Linked DNA regions of Methanothermobacter thermautotrophicus. The protein of the gene in region 2 interacts with the protein of the main gene of each other region in a pairwise test. Links are inferred from orthologs where the notes say so. Each region holds a gene or a part of one and is shown on either strand. Other genes may lie near its edges.

Region 1 (10,165 bases), on a different replicon or contig from region 2:
ATGCCCTGACCGCATCAGAAAACCTTGAAAAATTTCTTAAGAGGATTGAGTCCGAGAACGATGATATCAACGCCTTCGTAGATTTAAAGGTTGAGGAGGCCGTTAAGAGGGCAGATGAGATAGACGCAAGGATAGCCTCTGGCCAGGAGACAGGGAGACTGGCGGGCCTTGTGATAGGAGTTAAAAGCAACATCAACGTGGAGGACTTCAACGTATCAGCAGCTTCAAGGACCCTCGAAAATTACACTGGAAGCTACGATGCAACTGTTATAAGGCGCATAAAGGCGGAGGACGGCATAATAATCGGCATGACCAACATGGATGAATTTGCCGCCGGAAGTTCAACCGAGACCTCATTCTTCGGTCCAACAGACAATCCAGCAGCCCCTGGAAGGATCCCGGGCGGTTCAAGTGGTGGAAGTGCTGCCGCAGTGGCTGCTGGCATGTGTGACCTGGCACTTGGATCAGATACAGGGGGTTCAATAAGGAATCCAGCATCACACTGCGGTGTAATGGGCTTCAAACCGACCTATGGGGCAGTTTCCAGGCAGGGACTTCTGGACCTCGCCATGAGCTTTGACCAGATAGGGCCCCTGGCAGCGGATGTCTCAGGGATCTCCCTGGCCCTTGAGGTCATATCAGGCCATGACCCTGCAGACCCCACAACCCTGGAAGGTTCACCTGACCTTGAGGCGGCGACTGAGCTGAAGGACCTAAGGGTCGGTGTTGTCAGGGAGTTTCTGGAGGTCACCGATGAGGCTATAGACGATGTTATCCAGGATAAACTGGGCGCCATTGAGGATGAGGGCGCCGAGATAGTTGAACTGGAATTTGAATACATAGACCTCTGCCTCCCCACCTACTACCTCATAAACTACGTTGAATTCTTCTCAGCCACCAGGAAGTATGACGGCAGGAAGTACGGCCACAGGATAGAGGATGTTTGCGGTCCTGAGGTCCTCAGGAGGATACATATGGGTTCCTACATAAGTCAGAAGGAATTATCTGGAAGATACTACAAGAGAGCCCTCCAGGCAAGATCCCTCATAAGGAGAGAGATAACAGGTCTTCTCACCAACGTGGACATAATAGCGGGGCCAACGGTTCCAAAACTACCCCACAAACTGGGCGAGGAGCTTGAACCAATGGAAATGTACGCCTATGATGTCCTGACGGTCATAGCTAACCTTGCAGGCATACCGGCTGCAAGCATACCGGCAGGAGATGTGGGGGGAGTTCCTGTTGGTCTGCAGCTACAGGCAAAGCCCTGCGATGACGGCATAATATTATCGGCCATGAGGGAGATTGCTTCACTGTAAGAGAGTGTCCCCCATGAGGATTGGACTCGTCTGTGTCAGGGGATCGGTCCCTGCCTTTGAGAACTTCGGATTTCTCCCAACGGATATTGTTGGAGCTAATGGCCTTGTGAAGGGTTCAAGGGCCCACAGGGTCCTGGACGGGATCATAATACCGGGGGGAAGCATAGTTGAGTCAGGAAGCCTTTCACCTGAACTTGGATCCGAGATAAGGAGGATGGCGGCCGACGGAAAATTTGTACTGGGGATATGCTCAGGTTTCCAGGCCCTTGCAGAGAGGACAGATATAGGGAGAAGGTCTCCATGCCCTGTTTACAGGGAGGGCCTGGGACTACTTAACGTAACCTTCCACCCCATGATAAGCAACGACCGGGTGGAGGCAACCATAACCGGAGAGTCCTTCCTCACCTCCGGGATGTCAGGTGAGAGCATAACAGGTTTCCACTGCCACACCTACGGTGAGATACGTGGCGATGCACCTGAGATAATGAGGTCCAGCATAGTCAGGGCAGACTATCGTGAAAGGCCGGGGGAGATCATATCAGGGGTCTGCAGTGATGATGGTAACGTTGCAGGGACCATGGTCCATGGCTGCCTGGATGAGAACCCTGCCCTCGTCGATAACATCCTGGAATTCCTTGATGCAGATGAGACATCAAGGGAGAGGATACTTGAAGCCAACAGGAAACTTCGTGAAGCCCTGAGATCTGAACTCGGGATATCAACGGGTATACGCGTGACAGACATTGGAGGGGTGAGGGGCACGCCACCCGCCATAATGATAGCATCCACGGGTTCAGACTCAGGTAAAACCTTCATATTAACGGGCCTTGCAGGCGCCCTCAGGAGGAGGGGCCTCAGGGTGGGTGTTATCAAGGTGGGACCCGATGTCAGGGACATAGTCCCCGCCCTCTACCTCATAAAGGAGCCAATGGAGGAGCACTCATCCATAAGGATAGGCCGCCTGGGCTGGATGGAGCTCAGGGATGTCCTTGAATCTGTGAGGGGAAGATATGACATAATACTTATCGAGGGAGTTATGAGCATCCTCACGGGCCTCCTGAATGATATAACACCATACTCAGGGGCTGAGATTGCCCTGGCAGCCGGGATCCCTGTGATAATGGTTGCCGGTTGCAGTAAGGGCGGCATAGAGTCTGCAGTGGTTGATCTTGACGCCCACATAGCTGTACTTGAGGGACTGGGTGTTGATGTATCCTGTGGAATACTGAACAGGGTCTATGATATGGATATATTTGAGAGGGCATCAGGTGGAAGGTACCTTGCCATCCCGAGGATAGAGATGAGTGAGAGGGGTGGCACACCTGAGGTTGAGATAAAACTTGAGGACTTCTGCCTGAAGGCCATGGAGACTGTGGAGGAGCACCTCGATGTCGATGCCCTCATCAGATTAGCAAAAAAACCAGAATTTAGGGGTTACATGGGCCCCGAAGAAATCAGAAGGGTATTCAGGGGTTGAATACCTATTCTGGATGTCTTTCTTCTGGATTGAGGTTTTAGATCCCCATATCCTCTTGAGGGATCTCCTCACCTTCAGTTATGGTTATACCCTCCTCACCACCGATCTCATATGTGAGGAACTGGAGTGGTGTTTTGGTGCTTCTCATCTTGACTATGTCCATTATCCGCTCCCTGCGACCGGTGTAGGGGTTCTCCCTTCTACCAAGCTTTATGGCGCCGTAGACCGAGAATAGAGCAAGTTCATTGAACTCCTTGGATGTTGCACTGTCCAGTATTATGACGGATGTTATACCGCGCTGTTTGAGCTCATATACGAGGAGGTCAAACTGGTTCCTGAATTCATAGGCTGTGAGTTTGGCTGTGTAGCCACCAAGACTGTCTATGACAACCACCTCGGCCTCAGGGGGTATGTCATGTATTATCTTGGTGAAGTTGCCCTTCATTGGATCCATGTCCATGCTTAGCTCTGCCTCGGTTATCCTCGCCCTTATACCTGTAAGTTCTATGAAGTTGAGGAGCCCCTTCTCCTCCAGCTCCTGGGTGTTCCACCCGAAGGAGTTTGCCTGTATGTGGAGGTCATTGGCGTCCTCCTCTGCTGTTATGTAGACGGTGTTATAACCCTCCATGCAGCTGCTTATGGCAAAGCGCAGCCCGAAGATGGTCTTACCACACCCGGGCTCCCCTGTTATCAGAACGGACCTTCCCATGGGGAAACCGCCTATGGTATCATCAAGTCCATTGATCCCTATCTTCAGCCTCTCCATTATGAACACCTCTATGATCTGAACTCCATGTATGATTCAATAAGGTCTGCACCGCTCATGAAAATAAGGTCATGCTCCCTGGCGTATTTCATGGCATCCTCTGTTGAGAGAGAGTTACCTGTCCTGTCATCCATCATCTCACAGCAGACAGCAACACCGGTAAGTCCGGCCATCTCCATGAGGGCTATGCTCATCTCGGTGTGACCCCCCCTGCTGAGTACATGGCCATCAGCAGCCCTGAGGAGGGTGACATGGCCGGGGGATCGGAATAGGTCGCCGAAGCTCTCATGCTTATCATCCCTGCAGATGCCTGCGAGTTCCCCTATTGTGAGGGCACGGTCATTGTCTGTTATCCCTGTGAATGTCTTCCTGTGGTTCACGGTTATGGAGAAGGCAGACTTATCATCGTAGGGTATGTCATGGGGGGACAGTTTCCCGAGGACCGGGTACCTGCCTGATGCCTCCTCCATTATATCGGTCATGTAGGGTATTCCAAGCTTCTCTGAGTTCTCCCAGGAGACAGGAACACATATGAGTCCCCCGGCATCGTTTCTCATGATACTTATATGCTCCGGCTTTATTTTCTCAGCAGCAACGATCATGTCGGTTTCTCTTTCACGGTTATCTGCATCAAATACAAGGACTATTTCTCCCCTTTTAAGCGCTTTAAGGGCTTCCTGAATCATATGATCACAATCTCCATTGATAATCCTGATGTTTATTAATCCATTATCATGTATCCATCTACTGATGTTCTATTCCTGGACTTCATCAGACTCTATATCCAGGCTAACGGTATCTCCATCCCTTAATTTAAGGGTTTTTCTGAGATTCACAGGGGCCACAAATTCAAGGCACCCGGCCCTGTGATGGGTTTTGACGGGGAAGAGGATGGCCCCTTCAACCTCTCCGTTGAGCACGGCCTTAACGTAGAGGACATCACCGAAGCCCCCGCCTCCATGTATCACAGGGGCCCCCCTCTTTATTCTATCCAGAATTTCAGGGTCCCCAACCTCTATGTTGAGGGTGCCCGGGAAGGGGTCGAAGCCCAGCTTTTTCCTGAACTGTTCCTGGTATACGCTGCGAGTTATGAAGTATGCCCCCTCACCGAAACCTGATTTAACAGTTCCTCTGATTATCAGAGCCTCACCCCCTTAACTTGCACCTTATTGTTGAGAACAGCGGCCCCCTCAGGTCGATCTCACGGTTTTTACCTGTTATGTACCTCATGGCGGCGTCCTCGAGTGTGAGGTTAAGGTCAGAGAGGGACCTTGCTATCGTGCTCCTTATCTCAACCTCCTCTGCGCCGCTTACAACCATCTCCTCTATGCGGTAGGCGGCCTCGGCTGCAAGGGCCTCCATGTAGGTTATGCCTGTGTTCAGGCCCTCCTTCCTGGCCCTGATGATGAGGTCGCTGTCGAGTTCGGTCCCGGGGGGCACCCCTAGGATGTTTCCATCATATATGTAAACGTTGTTCCATACTGCGGGTCCCAGAAGCCGGGTGTTCTCCTCCACCTCAAGGGCACTCACCTCTATCCGTCGTCCCAGGAACTCTCCACTGTAGACCTCGAAGCTGCAGGGGGATGGGGCGTCTGCATGGGCCCTCCAGGTTTTGATTATCTGCTCCATGAGCATGCGACCATCGGAGGTTACAGGGTGGAGGTTTATCCTGAGCATCTCGGCGATGTCCCTGTCAGACAGCCTCCACTCCCCATATATCTGCGGGTAGACCATTTCACGCACGTCACTGGCCTGGTTGAGTATCATGGCAACCCTTTCAACCCCCACTCCCAGGTTCATGACCTCCCTGTCTATCCCGTACATGGAGAGGGCTATTGGTGAATAGAGGCCAAAGGTTGCCACCTCAACCCACTCCTTAAGGAGGGGGTGGTAGGCGTAGACCTCTGTCTGGGTGCCGGGTATGTAGTACTTGGACTTCTTCTCATCCGGGCGGAACCTGAACCTTGAGAATCCCAGGTGTTCGAGGAGTCCCTCTGCAACGGCCTTACCCACATCGAGAGGGACCTCATCGTCCACAAAGACACAGGATGCGGAGTGGTAGGTCATAAGGTGGCTTGAGTCCTCCTTCTGCTCCCTCCGGAAGCAGCGGTCAATTGAGAAAAGCTTCAGGGGCATTCTGTATCTGTCGTGGATGTTCTGGAGTGATATGAACCATCCTGATGTCATATGGGACCTGAGGGTGGTTCTCCCTGAAACTGGCTTCAGATCCCTTATCTCAGGGAACACCCGCTCAAGGACCCTCAGACCATCATGGCTCTCAACTTCAAGGGCATTTGAGACCTCCAGGACCAGGTCGTCCCCTGAAAGGTCACCCTTCTTGTATGACCTGAAGACCTCCTTCAGGTTTTCTAGCTTCTCTTCAGATACCTCTATACCCATATCCTCTATCATCTGAATTCTATCGGCCCCGAGTCCGATGTCGGGCCTTGGGAGGCCCCCAAGGTAGAAGCACCTGTCCAGCACTGCAGGGGCCTCGGGCCCGAACTGGCGGTATATGTGCTCCTCGTCTATGAGGAGCGGGTTCACCATTTCACTGAAGCCGAGGCGCAGGTAGGCCTCCCTTATCATCCAGATGGTATCATAGAGTACATGAGATTTTCCGGTTTCAAATCGGAGGCGTGGATACTGCATGTCATGGTGGGGTTTACTGAGGCTCCTCCCACTTTCAAGCCATGCCCTTTCAAAGTCCCTCCTTGAAAGCTTCACTATATCCTTTCTTTTCAAACAGAACCCCCACTGATTTTAAATTATTGAATAAATCAGGTGGTTAATCCACTGTTGACCAGGCCAATCACCAGAATGTATGGGGTGTTGTCACCATGGATTGACTTTATTCTCTTGTGATGGTTTATCACCTTAACTATTGACTGCCAAACCTTATAATAGTGAATGTTAAAAATATTGTCCATGGAAAGTCAGGTCTATGAATGTGATGTTCTGATAATAGGCTCCGGGGGAGCCGGCTGCAGGGCGGCCATAGAAGTTTCTGAACACAATCTCACGCCATTAATAGTATCAAAGGGTTTATCATTCAAATCAGGATGCACTGGAATGGCTGAGGGCGGATACAACGCTGCATTTGCATGTGTTGACCCTGAGGACAGTCCGGACGTGCACTTCGAGGATACCATGAGGGGGGGTGGGTTCATCAATGACCCTGCCCTCGTCCGCATACTTGTGGATGAGGCACCCGACAGGTTGAGGGACCTTGAAAACTACGGGGCGCTCTTCGACAGGCAGGAATCCGGGTTGCTTGACCAGAGACCCTTCGGGGGGCAGACATACCGCAGGACGTGCTACCAGGGTGACCGCACCGGCCATGAGATGATAACCGCCCTCAAGGAGGAGGTCCTACGACGGGATATAGAGACCGTGGAGGAGGTCATGATAACATCCCTCCTCGTGGAGGAGGACCGTGTACTTGGAGCCATGGGCGTATCCATCAGGGACTCCAGCACTGTGGCCTTCAGGGCAGCTTCAACCATCCTCGCAACAGGGGGAGCCGGTCACATCTACCCGGTGACCTCCAACACAATCCAGAAGGGTGGTGATGGGTTCTCTGTGGCATGGAAGGCCGGGGCTGACCTGATTGACATGGAGCAGGTCCAGTTCCATCCCACAGGCATGGTCTACCCAGAGTCAAGGAGGGGGATCCTTGTGACGGAGGCCGTGCGGGGTGAGGGCGGAATACTCCTCAACAGTGAGGGGGAGAGGTTCATGAAGAGATACGACCCCAGGGGTGAACTTGCAACAAGGGATGTTGTTGCAAGGGCAATCTACACTGAGATCATGGAGGGGAGGGGCACCAGGCATGGTGGAGTCTACCTTGATGTCAGCCACCTCCCTGATGAGGTCATAGAGGAGAAACTTGAGACCATGCTCCTCCAGTTCCAGGATGTTGGTATTGATATAAGATCCGAGCCAATGGAGGTGGCACCCACAGCACACCACTTCATGGGGGGTGTCAGGATAGATGAATGGGGAAGAACAAACCTCAGGAACCTCTTTGCAGCCGGCGAGGTTGCAGGGGGTGTCCATGGAGCCAACAGACTGGGAGGCAATGCACTTGCGGATACCCAGGTATTCGGGCGTAGAGCAGGGATAGCTGCTGCAAGGAACGCCCTTAAATCATCCTCTGCATCCATTAAATCGGCGGTCGAGGAGGAGGAATACCGTATAAAGTCAATGGTGGCCGATGGATCCCACAACCCATCTGAGATAAGGGATAAGCTTCACGAGGCCATGTGGAGCGGTGTTGCAATAGTAAGGAGTCGTGAGTCCCTTGAATCAGCCAGGACAGTTATCAAGGACCTCAGAATGATGATGGGTGATCTGAATGTCCCTGAGACATCCGGATTTAACACCTGCCTCATTGAGGCCCTTGAACTTGAAAACATGCTTATAACGTCCTCGCTGGTGGTGGAGTCAGCCCTGATAAGGGAGGAGAGCAGGGGGTCCCACTACAGGAAGGATTTCCCTGAAACCAGACCTGAATGGCTTAAAAGCATAGTCCTCAACAGGGAAAGGAAAACCGGGTTCATAGAGAGGGGCCTTAAATCAGCTTAAGACAGCTATTAAATATGATCACGGGTCATGGATATTCAGCACGGTATCCCTGAGTTCAGGGCTTCTGTAATCAGGGAATACATAACAGGCCCCGGCAGCCAGGAGGTCCCTTTCACTGTACCTCCCCGCTGATATGCCGATGTTAACAGCTCCAACATGGGTGCCGGCCATCATGTCATGGGGGGTGTCACCGAAGAGTACAGTGACACCGGTTGCACCGAGGCTCAGGCCCCTTCTAACCGCAATCTCAGTCAACTTCTTCCTGTCGGGGCTGTCACTTCCAAAGCCCCCAAAGGAAAAGTAACCTGCAATACCCGCCCTTTCAAGCTTCATGAATGCTATTTCCATCAGGTTTCCTGTAACGAGGCCAATAGACACACCCATGGATTTTAGGAAACTCAGGAACTCATCCACACCATCTATGAGTTCTATATCCTCCCCCTTTATGTTATGCTTCACGTACTCTCTGAGTTCCACCAGGAATTCATCCAGGTGCATCTCTATCTCCGCATCTTCGAGTCCCTTGAGGAGGAGCACCTCCTCTGCTATTGAAGGGTCTGTCTTCCCGTGGTAGTCTATGCTGTCCACGCCGGCATCAACGCCATAGACCTCCCTGAAGGCGTGCCTGAAGGCGTCCTCATGTGCATATGACCTGTGTATCAGGGTCTTATCAACGTCGAAGAGGGCCATCATCTGTTAGCTCCCCTGCAGCTGATTCTGCAATTTCCATAACGTATTCCTCGTCCAGGACCTCCAGTTCCCCCTCCCTGAGTAGTATCCTGCCGTCGCATATGACGGTGTCCACGTCGGCCCCTGAGGCAGCATACACTGTGTGTGATTCTGGATTTCTCCATGGTGTGAGGTGGGGCCTCCTGGTGTTTAGTATGACGATGTCAGCGAGCTTACCAGGGGCTATCAGGCCGGCGTCGATTCCAAGGGCCCTGGCACCGTTGACTGTGGCCATACTGAATACCTCAATGGCTGGAAGGGCTGTGGGGTCTCCCAGGTTCACCTTCTGGAGCAGGGAGGCCGTTTTCATCTCCTGGAACATGTCGAGGTTGTTGTTTGATGCGGCTCCATCGGTTCCCAGTGAAACGTTAACACCCCTCTTGAGGAGCCGGGTGACGGGGGATACTCCGGATGCAAGTTTCATGTTACTCGTGGGGTTGTGTGAGACCTTCACATCCCTCTCTGCAAGGATATCCATATCCCGGTCCTTCAGCCAGACGCAGTGGGCAGCCACGGTCTGCGGGCCCAGTAAACCTGTCTCATCAAGGTACTCCACAGGTGTCATTCCATGGGACCTTGAGACTTCACTGACCTCATTATCTGTCTCTGAGACATGTATATGTATCATGAGATCATTTTCACAGGCCAGGGTAGCCGTCTTTTTAAGAAGTTCCTCTGAGCAGGTGTAGGGACTGTGGGGGCCAAGTGCAACCATTATGCGCCCATCAGCCATCCCGTGGCATTCCTTTATTATCCTGCGGCTCTCCATCAGTTCTGCTCTCATCTTTTCAGTGTCGCCCAGGTCTATCATGCCGTGACTTATGACGCACCTGAGGCCTGCCTCCTCCACGGCACGTGCAACGTGGTCCATGTAGAAGTACATGTCGCTGAAGGAGGTTGTCCCTGATCTTATCATTTCGATGCATCCCAGGAGGGCTCCAGCGTAGCAGTAGTCACCGTTGAGCCGGGCCTCAGCCGGCCATATGTGGTCGTTCAGCCATCTGTCCAGGGGAAGGTCATCTGCAATCCCCCTGAAAAGTGTCATTGAGAGGTGGGTGTGGGTGTTCACGAGTCCAGGGATCAGGAGCTTTCCAGTTCCATCAATCACTGTGTCGGCATCCCCGGGGCTTAGGGTGTTTGATACATCAGCTATCCTGTTATCCTCAATGAGGACGGATCCACGCCGGACCCCCCTGGCATCAAGGATCTCTGTACCGGTTATCAGTATACTTTCATTCTCCATGGAACCACCTTATAACTTATAAGTTTTAACTTATAATCCAGTCA
Region 2 (10,148 bases):
ATGAGGTTGTTGTTGAGGGCATAGGTGGACCTTCAGGAAGGTCCATGGGTGACATACCCGGTGTCAGGTGGAAGGTGACAAAGGTCAACAACGTATCCCTGCAGGAAATGGTTAAAGGGAAAATAGAAAAACCTGTGAGGTAATCCTTATGAGTTTAGTTTTTGATAAATGGGAACTGGACGAGGTCAAGGTTGAGGATATGGGCCTCGCCAAGTACATATGCCTTGACAGCATACTCGTCCCCCACACCATGGGAAGACACGTCAAGAGACAGTTCGCAAAGTCAAAGGTCTCCATTGTTGAGAGGCTCATAAACAAGGTGATGAGGACAGAAAGGAACTCTGGTAAAAAGAACAAGGCCTACAAGATAGTGCAGGAAGCCTTTGAAATCATAAACCGGAGGACAAAGGAGAACCCTGTCCAGGTCCTTGTCAAGGCCGTTGAAAACACCTCACCCAGGGAGGAGACCACAAGGATCAAGTACGGTGGTATAGGTTACCAGGTCGCAGTTGACATCTCCCCCCAGAGGAGGGTGGACCTCTCACTGGGATTCATAACCAAGGGCGCAATGCAGGCAGCATTCAAGAACAAGAAGTCCATAGAGGAGTGCCTTGCGAATGAGATAATGCTGGCTGCAGAGTACGACACAAGAAGCTTCGCGATTCAGAAGAAGGAAGAGAAAGAAAGGATAGCCAGATCCGCACATTAAACTTACAGGTGGTTTTAGTGAGCAGACGTGCAAAAATGATTAGTAAGATTAAGGAGCTCATGTACCAGCCAGAGTACATCCGTAACATCGGTATAGTGGCACACATTGACCACGGGAAAACAACACTCTCCGACAACCTCCTGGCTGGTGCTGGGATGATCTCCGCTGAACTGGCAGGGGATCAGCGCTTCCTTGACTTCGACGAACAGGAACAGGCAAGGGGTATCACCATTGACGCTGCGAACGTCTCAATGGTCCACTCCTACGAGGGAAATGAATACCTCATAAACCTCATCGACACACCAGGTCACGTTGACTTCGGGGGTGACGTTACAAGGGCCATGAGGGCCGTTGACGGTGCAGTTGTTGTTGTATGTGCCGTTGAGGGCATAATGCCCCAGACAGAAACCGTGCTAAGGCAGGCCCTCAAGGAAAACGTGAGACCCGTCCTCTTCATAAACAAGGTTGACAGGCTCATAAACGAACTTAAACTTGACGCCAGTGAGCTCCAGGAGAGGTTCGTGAAGATCATAGCAAATGCAAACAAACTCATCAAGAACATGGCCCCTGAGGAGTTCAGGGACAAATGGCAGGTCCGTGTTGAGGATGGGAGTGTCGCCTTCGGTTCAGCCTACCACAACTGGGCGATAAACGTCCCCATAATGCAGGAGACAGGCATAAACTTCAACGACATCTACGAGTACTGTAAGGGGGACAACCAGAAGGAACTTGCCCAGAAGGTGCCGCTACACCAGGTCCTTCTTGGAATGGTTGTTGAACACCTGCCAAGCCCCGCCGATTCCCAGGCATACAGGGTCCCAATAATATGGTCCGGGGACCTTGAAAGCGAAGAGGGACAGGCCATGCTAAAAACAGACCCTGAAGGCCCCCTTGCAGTGATGGTAACCGATGTGAGTATAGACAAACACGCCGGGGAAGTCGCCACGGGACGTGTCTATGGTGGAACAATAGAGAAGGGAAGCGAGGTCTTCCTTGTGGGTTCCCACAGCAAGGCACGTGTACAGCAGGTCGGTGTCTACATGGGACCAGAGAGGGTTAACACCGACAAGGTCCCTGCAGGTAACATCGTGGCCATAACAGGTGCCAAGAATGCAGTTGCAGGTGAAACAATCTGCGACACCGGCAGGAAGATAAAGGCCTTTGAGGGCCTTGAACACATCTCCGAACCAGTGGTTACAGTTGCAGTTGAGGCCAAGAACACCAAGGACCTTCCAAAGCTCATAGAGGTACTCAGGCAGGTCGGTAAGGAGGACCCAACCGTAAGGGTTGAAATAAACGAGGAGACCGGTGAACACCTCATCTCAGGTATGGGTGAACTCCACCTTGAGATCATAGCCTACAGGATCAACGAGAAGGGTGTTGAGATAGAGACATCAGAACCGATAGTCGTCTACAGGGAGACCGTTGCAGGTACCGCAGGACCCGTTGAGGGTAAATCACCCAACAAACACAACCGCTTCTACATAGAAATTGAACCAGTTGAAGAATCAGTGATGCAAGCTATACAGGAAGGTAAGATAAAAGAAGGTCGTGTAAAGGGTAAGGAGATGGCCAAGAACTTCATAGAGGCAGGTATGGATAAGGAGGAAGCCAGAAGGGTCTGGGATGTCTATGAGAAGAACATCTTCATCAACATGACCCGTGGTATCCAGTACCTCGACGAGATCAAGGAGCTCCTCATGGACGGATTTGAGAGTGCAATGGACAACGGCCCACTGGCCAAGGAGAAGGTCATGGGGGTTAAGATAAAACTCATGGACGCCAAGATCCACGAGGACGCTGTCCACAGGGGTCCCGCACAGGTCCTTCCAGCCATAAGGAAGGGTATATTCGGTGCCATGATGTCTGCAGAGCCAGTGCTCCTTGAACCCATACAGAAGGTATTCATCAACGTGCCACAGGATTACATGGGAAGCGCGACACGTGAGATACAGAACAGGCGTGGACAGATCGTCAACATGACCCAGGAGGGTGACATGGTAACCGTTGAATCCACTGTACCAGTGGCGGAGATGTTTGGATTCGCAGGCGATATCAGGTCAGCCACCGAGGGACGATGTCTCTGGTCAACAGAGAACGCTGGATTCGAGAGACTTCCAAACGAACTGCAGCACACCATAATAAGGGAGGTAAGGACCAGGAAGGGTCTGAGTCCTGAACCCTACAGGGCAGACCACTACCTGGGTTAATCCCATTAAACTTATATAATTAAAAAGAATATAGGAAATTACCTTAGACAAACAGCATGCCCATTTGCTGGATCTAAAAAATCAGGCTAAACCATCATATATGGAGGTATATTATGGCTAAAGAAAAAGAACACATGAACCTGGCGTTTATTGGACACGTAGACCACGGAAAATCCACACTAGTGGGACACCTGCTCCTGCAGGCCGGAGCAATCGCCGAACAGCAGTTAGCTGACGGTGAAGACAAGTTCAGGTTTGTCATGGACAGGCTCTCCGAGGAAAGGGAAAGAGGAGTTACAATCGACCTTGCACACGCCAAATTCGAAACAGACAAGTACGAGTTCACAATCGTGGACTGCCCCGGACACCGTGACTTCGTTAAGAACATGATCACAGGTGCGTCCCAGGCAGACGCAGCAGTCCTAGTAGTTGCAGTGGACGACGGTGTAATGCCCCAGACCAAGGAACACGTGTTCCTATCAAGGACACTGGGTATAAACCAGCTCATAGTCGCCATCAACAAGATGGACCTCGTCAACTACGACGAAGAGAAATTCAACGCCCTCAAGGATGAGGTTGCAGCCCTAATCAAAACAGTGGGTTACAAGCCAAGCGACGTTGAATTCATCCCACTCTCCGCCTTTGAAGGGGACAACATAACATCAAAGAGCGAAAACACCCCATGGTACAAGGGTAAAACACTCGTTGAAGCCCTTGACGACCTTGAAGCACCCGAAAAGCCTGTGGACCTTCCACTGAGGATCCCTATACAGGACGTCTACTCCATCACAGGTGTCGGTACCGTCCCAGTGGGACGTGTAGAGACAGGTGTCCTCAAGAAGGGTGAAAATGTCATATTCGAACCTGCAGGTGTAAGTGGAGAGGTCAAATCCATCGAAATGCACCATGAGATGATCGAACAGGCCGAACCTGGTGACAACATAGGTTTCAACGTCAGGGGTGTCGGTAAAAACGACATCAGAAGGGGAGACGTCGCAGGACACCTGGACAACCCGCCAAAGGTTGCCAAGGAGTTCACGGCACAGATCGTTGTTCTCCAGCACCCAGGTGTCATAACAGTGGGTTACACACCTGTATTCCACTGTCACACAGCACAGGTTGCCTGTACCTTCCTTGAACTGGTGCAGAAGATGAACCCTGCAACAGGTCAGGTGGAAGAGGAAAACCCTGACTTCCTGAAAACAGGTAACGCTGCTGTTGTGAAGGTCAAACCAACCAAGCCACTGGTCATCGAGAAGATAAAGGACATCCCACACATGGGAAGATTCGCCATAAGGGACATGGGACAGACAGTGGCTGCTGGAATGTGCATAGACCTCGTACCAGCAAAATAAACCCACCTCTTCCCTTTTTTACAGGAGGATTTAAATGCACAAAGCAAGGATTAAACTGACAGGGACAGACCCTGAAAAACTGGCATACGTCTGTGACCAGCTCAAGAAGATTGCTGAGAGGACAGGCGTGGACATGTCAGGCCCAATACCCCTCCCAACCAAGAGGCTCGTGGTTCCAACAAGGAAATCCCCTGATGGTGAGGGAACCGCAACCTGGGAGAAATGGGAGATGAGGATCCACAAGAGGCTTGTGGGTATAGAGGCCGATGAAAGGGCCATGCGTCAGGTCATGAAGGTCAACGTGCCTGACAATGTCAGCATCGAAATCGAACTCAAAAGTTAACTGGGGTGCAAACCCCTCTAACTAAATTCACCCACCAAAAACTATATAAATAAGAGTTTATCAATCTCTTTTATCTGACACTGCCGGGATAGCCTAGCCAGGTAAGGCGCGGGACTTGAGATCCCGTGGAGATTCTCTCCGCCTGGGTTCAAATCCCAGTCCCGGCGCTTAAAAAACTTTTTTCTGAATTAAAATCATAACTGTTCTGCCGGGATAGCCTAGCCAGGTAAGGCGCAAGACTGGAAATCTTGTGGAGCTCTGCTCCTCCTGGGTTCAAATCCCAGTCCCGGCGTGGAAAATAGGAGGAAGTGACCGCCTCTGGGTGGCGGTCAGGACCCTTAAAAATAAATAATCAGGTGTTTTCTTCTGAATCCCCTTTTTTAATTTCCGGAAACTTTAAAACGAGGGGTTCCTCTTCCATCGCACCAGCGTCATGAACCACACAGTCCTCTATCCTTGCAGTTATCATGGATGGATCCTCAACATCAACCATGTCCACAAGTTCAACCTGTCTCCTGAACCTCTCTATGGCCTCCTCAGGCATGTTCTCAATGTATGGTATTGCACCGGTTGCACCGATGATCCTTCCTGTTTCTCCATCAACACCATTTTCGTGGAGGGCCTTCATGGTCTGTCCTGTGATGTGTCCCATGACCTCTGCACCGCATACAAGGAGGAATCGCAGGTTGGGGTTTGCGATCACATTTCCAACAACCTTCTCTATTCCAAGGTTCTCTGTGTGCAGTGAACCTGAAATTGCAGCGCCCGCCTTCACAGGCTCATCTTCCATGTGAGAGCCCAGGGTGACAACCGCAACCGGACTTTCTGCGTCGCCAACCACATAGTCCCCTACTATGTGGGGCCAGTCTTCAGGTACGGGTTTCTTTTCAGCCATCAGAAACACCTCTTTAACCGTCAGTTAATTTTTAACTTCCGGTTAAAATTTAACTTGGAGTTAATATTATATAAAACTTCCGGTAAAAATGTTTTAAACCACCGGAACAGATATTCATAGACATGCAGGTGAATCAACATGGCGCCCTCAAGACGCGAACGTGAAAGGGAAAGGAGACGGGAACAGATCATAAGGGCCGCAGAGAAGGCATTCTTTGCAAGGGGATACGACAGGGTGACCATGGATGAAATAGCCAGGGAGGCAGATGTCAACAAGGCCCTCCTCTACTACTACTTCAAAAACAAGGAATCCCTCTTCCTAGCAGTGAACCTCTACGGTGTCCGTATACTCCACAGGATGTACAGAATGTGCATGGAGCTTGACACAGATGGATATGGTAAGGTCAGGGCCATGGTGGAGGCCCTCTACATCTTCTCAAAGGAACACCCAGATTACTTCAGGGTATACTGCTACAGTGGCACCGAGAGGTTCGAGCTGAGTGAAGCTGATGATGCGAAGGAGATAGTGGACCTCCGTACAGGAATGTGGAGGCTCATGGTTGAGGCCATAATGGAGGGCATGAAGGACGGCAGCATCCGCAGCGACCTCGACCCTGTAGAGTTGTCAATATACATCCATACACTGGCCATAAATGCCCTGAACCTTGATTTCACATCCAGGATGGTCCTGGAGGCCAGGAATATAAGCAGGGACAGGTTCTGGGAGGACCTTGAGGTTTTCATTGAATCAGCCCTCAGGCCCCGGTGATAAAACCCCCCAAAAAACAGCAGCTCAAACATCACCACATAAGTATATAAGGTTTTAGATACATAAGGGTATTAAAAGTTAAAGAGAGGAACGAATAAAAATGGATAATGATAATAACTTTGTGATAATAAACAACAGTCGAAAGGATAAAAAGAGTCTGGGACTCCTTGTTGATGGTCCAAATATGCTCAGAAAGGAATTCTGTTCAGACCTTGAATTTGTGAAGAACCTCCTCTTTGACAGGGGAAACCTCAAGATAGGAAAGGTGCTCCTGAACCAGTACGCCTCAGATAAGCTGATCGAGGCAGTCGTGAACCAGGGATTCTCACCCATGATAGTTGCAGGTGATGTGGATGTTCAGCTCGCAGTTGAAGCCTTTGAACTCATACACAACCCCAACATCGATGTGGTTGCAATTATGACAAGGAACGCCGACTTCCTCCCCCTAATAAACATAGCAAAGGAGAACGGGAAGGAGACCCTGGTTATAGGTGCAGAGCCAGGTTTCAGCGTAGCACTCCAGAACTCAGCAGACGACTCCATAATCCTTGGAAGCGAAGGGGTGTAGATGTGTACCGACGAATACTGATACCCACAGACGGCTCAGAGGACGCCAGGAAGGCAACGCTGCACGCATTCCACATGGCAGGGATGAGCGGAGCAGACATACTGGGTATAAGTGTCGTTGACACATCCTACAGAGAACTCTGGGACGAGGATATCAGCAGACGCCTCGAGGAGATAATGAGGAAACAGTCAGAGAATGCAATATCCATCCTTAAGGAAGAATTCAGCTCCCAGCAGGAGCTGGGCCATCTGAAGGGGACCCGTCTTGATACGGTTATACTTGAGGGTAACCCTGCAGAGGTGATCCTTGAGGTCATGGAGGAGGAGGACGTGGACCTGGTTGTGATGGGTAGCTCAGGCAAACACGGACTTGATCGCATAATATCCGGAAGTATAACAAGGAAGGTTCTTAAATCAGCCACAAAGCCCGTTATGGTCGTTGGTTAACGGTGATTATAATGATAGGTAAAAGGACACTGAATGATGAGAAACTTGCACTGATAACCTTTACAGGACCCCTCAGTAAGACACAGGAGGTCCTTGAAGAGGTTTCAGACTTTGTATCATCAAGTGATAAACTTGAAGCTGACGGTAACCCCACACTGATATTCTACACAGCACCCCTCAAGGACGAGGGAAGATACGATGTGGGTATACCTGTAAAGGGCGACTCCGAGGGTGACGGAAAGATAAGGGTAGTCACAATACCAGGCCATACTGTGATATTCACAGAATACTCAGAAGACCGTGAGGAGGCCTACCGAAGGCTCATAGAATACGTCGAGGAGAACTGTCTTGACGTAATAGGTGCGCCGCGGGAGGTCCTCCATGGGGATGTGAGGGAGATCCAGTTCCCTGTGGTCCTTTAAATGTTACCTCACATCATTGAGAACAGCTTACTGGAATTCACTGATTTTTTTCCCTTACTATTCTTTCATAAATAAAGAAACGTTCACTGTTCTATTTTCAAGAAACTACAGCTAAAATCACCGGTTCTCCTCAACTATATCCCTGAATGAGTCAACCACGTACTGAACCTGCTCCTCTGTCATTCCATAGATGCTGCACTTGAACCACTTTGTCTGACCCCTCCTTATTCCAACTATACCCCTCTTCTTAAGTTCCTCATAGAGGAAAAAGCCCTTCCTTGGATGTGAAGCCGCTATCTCATGGAATACTGGGGTTTCAAACCTTACAAGATCATGCTCCTTGGGCCTCACACCCAGCTGCTCTATACCCCCAATATCCTCAAGTTCAGAGACCAGGTAACGTGTCTTCTCAACCTCCTCGTCCCAGCGTGAAACCCTCTCCCTCACATAGGGCAGGGAGGCCATGAGGGTTGCCAGTGGCGCGCCCCTTGATGTGCAGCCCAGGAGTTCAAGCTCCTTCTTCTCATGCCTCCCGGACCTCCTCAGTACAAGGTCCTCCCACTCAGATCTCATCCCGAGAACACCTATCGGTCCGGAGGCTGCCATGCTCTTGTGACCGCTCCCAACAACAAAGTCAACCCCGAGTTCCCTGAGGTTAACAGGGAGCCTCCCCATGGAATAGGCGCAGTTTAGGAGTAATGGAACCCCCAGCTTCCTGCATACGTCCGCCACGCCCCGTGCATCTGTCAGGTTCCCGTAGTTACCATCGACATGGGTGAGAACCGCAAGCTTAACCTCAACCCTGTCAAGGGTCTCCTCAAGGACCTCCCTGTAGGCCTCGGGTGTTACCTCATAGGTGGGGTGTCCACTCGACGGAACCTCAACGATTTCAAGGCCGTTCCTCTCAGCTGCAAGGTGTGTGGTGTAGTGGGCATTTCCATCAACAACAACGGTGTCGCCCCTATCACAGAGTGCATGCATCACCGCAAATTTACCCTCCCTTGCACCATGAACCGTCCTCACGGCATCAGAGCCGGTGAACTCTGCAAGGTCATCCAGGAAGCAGTTTACCGCGGGCCTTGTGACCTTGTCCAGTCTGCCGTCGCAGTAGTCACAGACACTGTAACCATCCCCGAATTCATACAGGGCCTTCCTTGCAGCGGCAGGGAGAACACCACCACGCTGTAGGGGGTTGAGGTTGAGGTTATCCCTTTCAAGTTTTCTTGTAAGACCATAATCAGCGCATTCCATGATAATCACCAAGTAAGTCAATTATCCTCCCGTAAACCCTGTCCCGTTTCTCAGGATCAACAACAAATACCCTTATGTCCTCCCTCTTTTTTATACTTTGAAGGGTTCTCCTGTGAACCGCTGCGATGAGGAGGACATCAGAGTTGAGGGCCTCGTCAACAGCCCTCCTGAATTCCTGGCTCTTAAGCTCCATGGGACCGATTTCATCTATGACGAGACAGTCATCCTCATCCAGGGACCTCCTGATTGCCGGGACAGCCAATTCATCCATGGCCGCTAAATTTACGCCGTACCTGCCAATACGTGGCCCCTCTGTTTCCAGTGACGCGAGGAGAGCCCTCCTGCCCGATGCTATGTCAACGACCTCGAAACCCCACCTTGAACCACCCACCCTCACCTCGGGTGTTATGATCCCTCCAACCGAAAGGCCCTTACCCTCAAGGTAGTCCCTCAGCCTTCCAACCATGGTGCTCTTCCCGCTGCCGGGTCTCCCTGTGATCAGTATCTTCATGAGAACCCTCCTAGATAATGTTTTCAAGGCCCTCCCTCAGGGCCCACCTTCTGGCCTCCTCAAGCTCCTCAAGGTAGAGGGGGCGGTTGATCTCAGGGTAAGCTGAAGCCCTGTAGAGGGGGCGGTACTGGCCCATTATGTTCATCACAGTGTCTGTGCCCAGGTTCTCTGCCACCCATGAAATGATGGGCATGGTGCAGCATTCAAGGTGCCCTGGAAGTACCAGGTGCCTTATTATCATGTCCTCCCCTGCTATCATGAGGTGGTTCCTGGATACGACCTCAAAGTAGTCATGGACACCGGCAAGTCTCTCTGCACATTCACTGTTGCCGAACTTGAAGTCTGTGAGGTACAGGTCCGCAGCACCCATTATGAGCCTGACTGATTCCGTGGACATGTACATGTTACTGTTCCATACAACGGGTACACTGATGGACACCACTGAGAGGACCCGGAGGATGTATGGGAGTGCCGGTGTCGGGTCTCCTCCCACAAAGTTGACGTTCGCTGCTCCCATGCGCCTCCTTTCCTCTATGATCGCTGCCAGTTCATCCACCTCAATGTGTCTGCCGGTGGATGGGTTCTGGGATATGTCCCAGTTCTGACAGAAGACACACCGCATGGTGCAGCCTGAAAAGAAGACGGTATGGCTTGGTACCAGTGGTGCCTC

Evidence for each region.
Region 1: the proteins of pscS (region 2) and sepS interact in binary tests that used the Methanocaldococcus jannaschii proteins (3 or more experiments, as listed by UniProt). The link is inferred for Methanothermobacter thermautotrophicus from one-to-one orthologs.

The regions. Positions count from the first base shown.
Region 1 is NZ_QKOF01000005.1:237,605-247,769, reverse strand. The notes cover bases 4,009-6,924. They hold sepS (O-phosphoserine--tRNA ligase), read right to left. Parts: upstream 6,308-6,924; coding sequence 4,709-6,307; downstream 4,009-4,708. Other genes in these bases: tfrA (fumarate reductase (CoM/CoB) subunit TfrA), read left to right, coding at 6,491-6,924; DNK57_RS03755 (DUF120 domain-containing protein), read right to left, coding at 4,318-4,698; ribB (3,4-dihydroxy-2-butanone-4-phosphate synthase), read right to left, coding at 4,009-4,248. Outside these bases: Asp-tRNA(Asn)/Glu-tRNA(Gln) amidotransferase subunit GatA, read left to right, coding at 1-1,319; DNK57_RS03770 (nucleotide-binding protein), read left to right, coding at 1,333-2,796; DNK57_RS03765 (ATPase domain-containing protein), read right to left, coding at 2,834-3,562; more of ribB, read right to left, coding at 3,574-4,008; more of tfrA, read left to right, coding at 6,925-8,149; DNK57_RS03740 (HAD family hydrolase), read right to left, coding at 8,168-8,842; DNK57_RS03735 (amidohydrolase family protein), read right to left, coding at 8,820-10,121. UniProt on the Methanocaldococcus jannaschii protein: Catalyzes the attachment of O-phosphoserine (Sep) to tRNA(Cys).
Region 2 is NZ_QKOF01000006.1:274,121-284,268, reverse strand. What follows is about bases 6,901-9,799. They hold pscS (O-phospho-L-seryl-tRNA:Cys-tRNA synthase), read right to left. Parts: upstream 8,968-9,799; coding sequence 7,834-8,967; downstream 6,901-7,833. Other genes in these bases: DNK57_RS05810 (radical SAM protein), read right to left, coding at 9,489-9,799; DNK57_RS05815 (NTPase), read right to left, coding at 8,954-9,478; DNK57_RS05825 (GyrI-like domain-containing protein), read left to right, coding at 7,306-7,716; DNK57_RS05830 (universal stress protein), read left to right, coding at 6,901-7,294. In the rest of the region: DNK57_RS05880 (30S ribosomal protein S12), read left to right, coding at 1-143; rpsG (30S ribosomal protein S7), read left to right, coding at 149-709; DNK57_RS05870 (elongation factor EF-2), read left to right, coding at 727-2,919; tuf (translation elongation factor EF-1 subunit alpha), read left to right, coding at 3,033-4,274; rpsJ (30S ribosomal protein S10), read left to right, coding at 4,309-4,617; mtrA (tetrahydromethanopterin S-methyltransferase subunit A), read right to left, coding at 4,970-5,512; DNK57_RS05840 (TetR/AcrR family transcriptional regulator), read left to right, coding at 5,651-6,280; DNK57_RS05835 (TIGR00288 family NYN domain-containing protein), read left to right, coding at 6,381-6,848; more of DNK57_RS05830, read left to right, coding at 6,851-6,900; more of DNK57_RS05810, read right to left, coding at 9,800-10,148. UniProt on the Methanocaldococcus jannaschii protein: Converts O-phospho-L-seryl-tRNA(Cys) (Sep-tRNA(Cys)) to L-cysteinyl-tRNA(Cys) (Cys-tRNA(Cys)).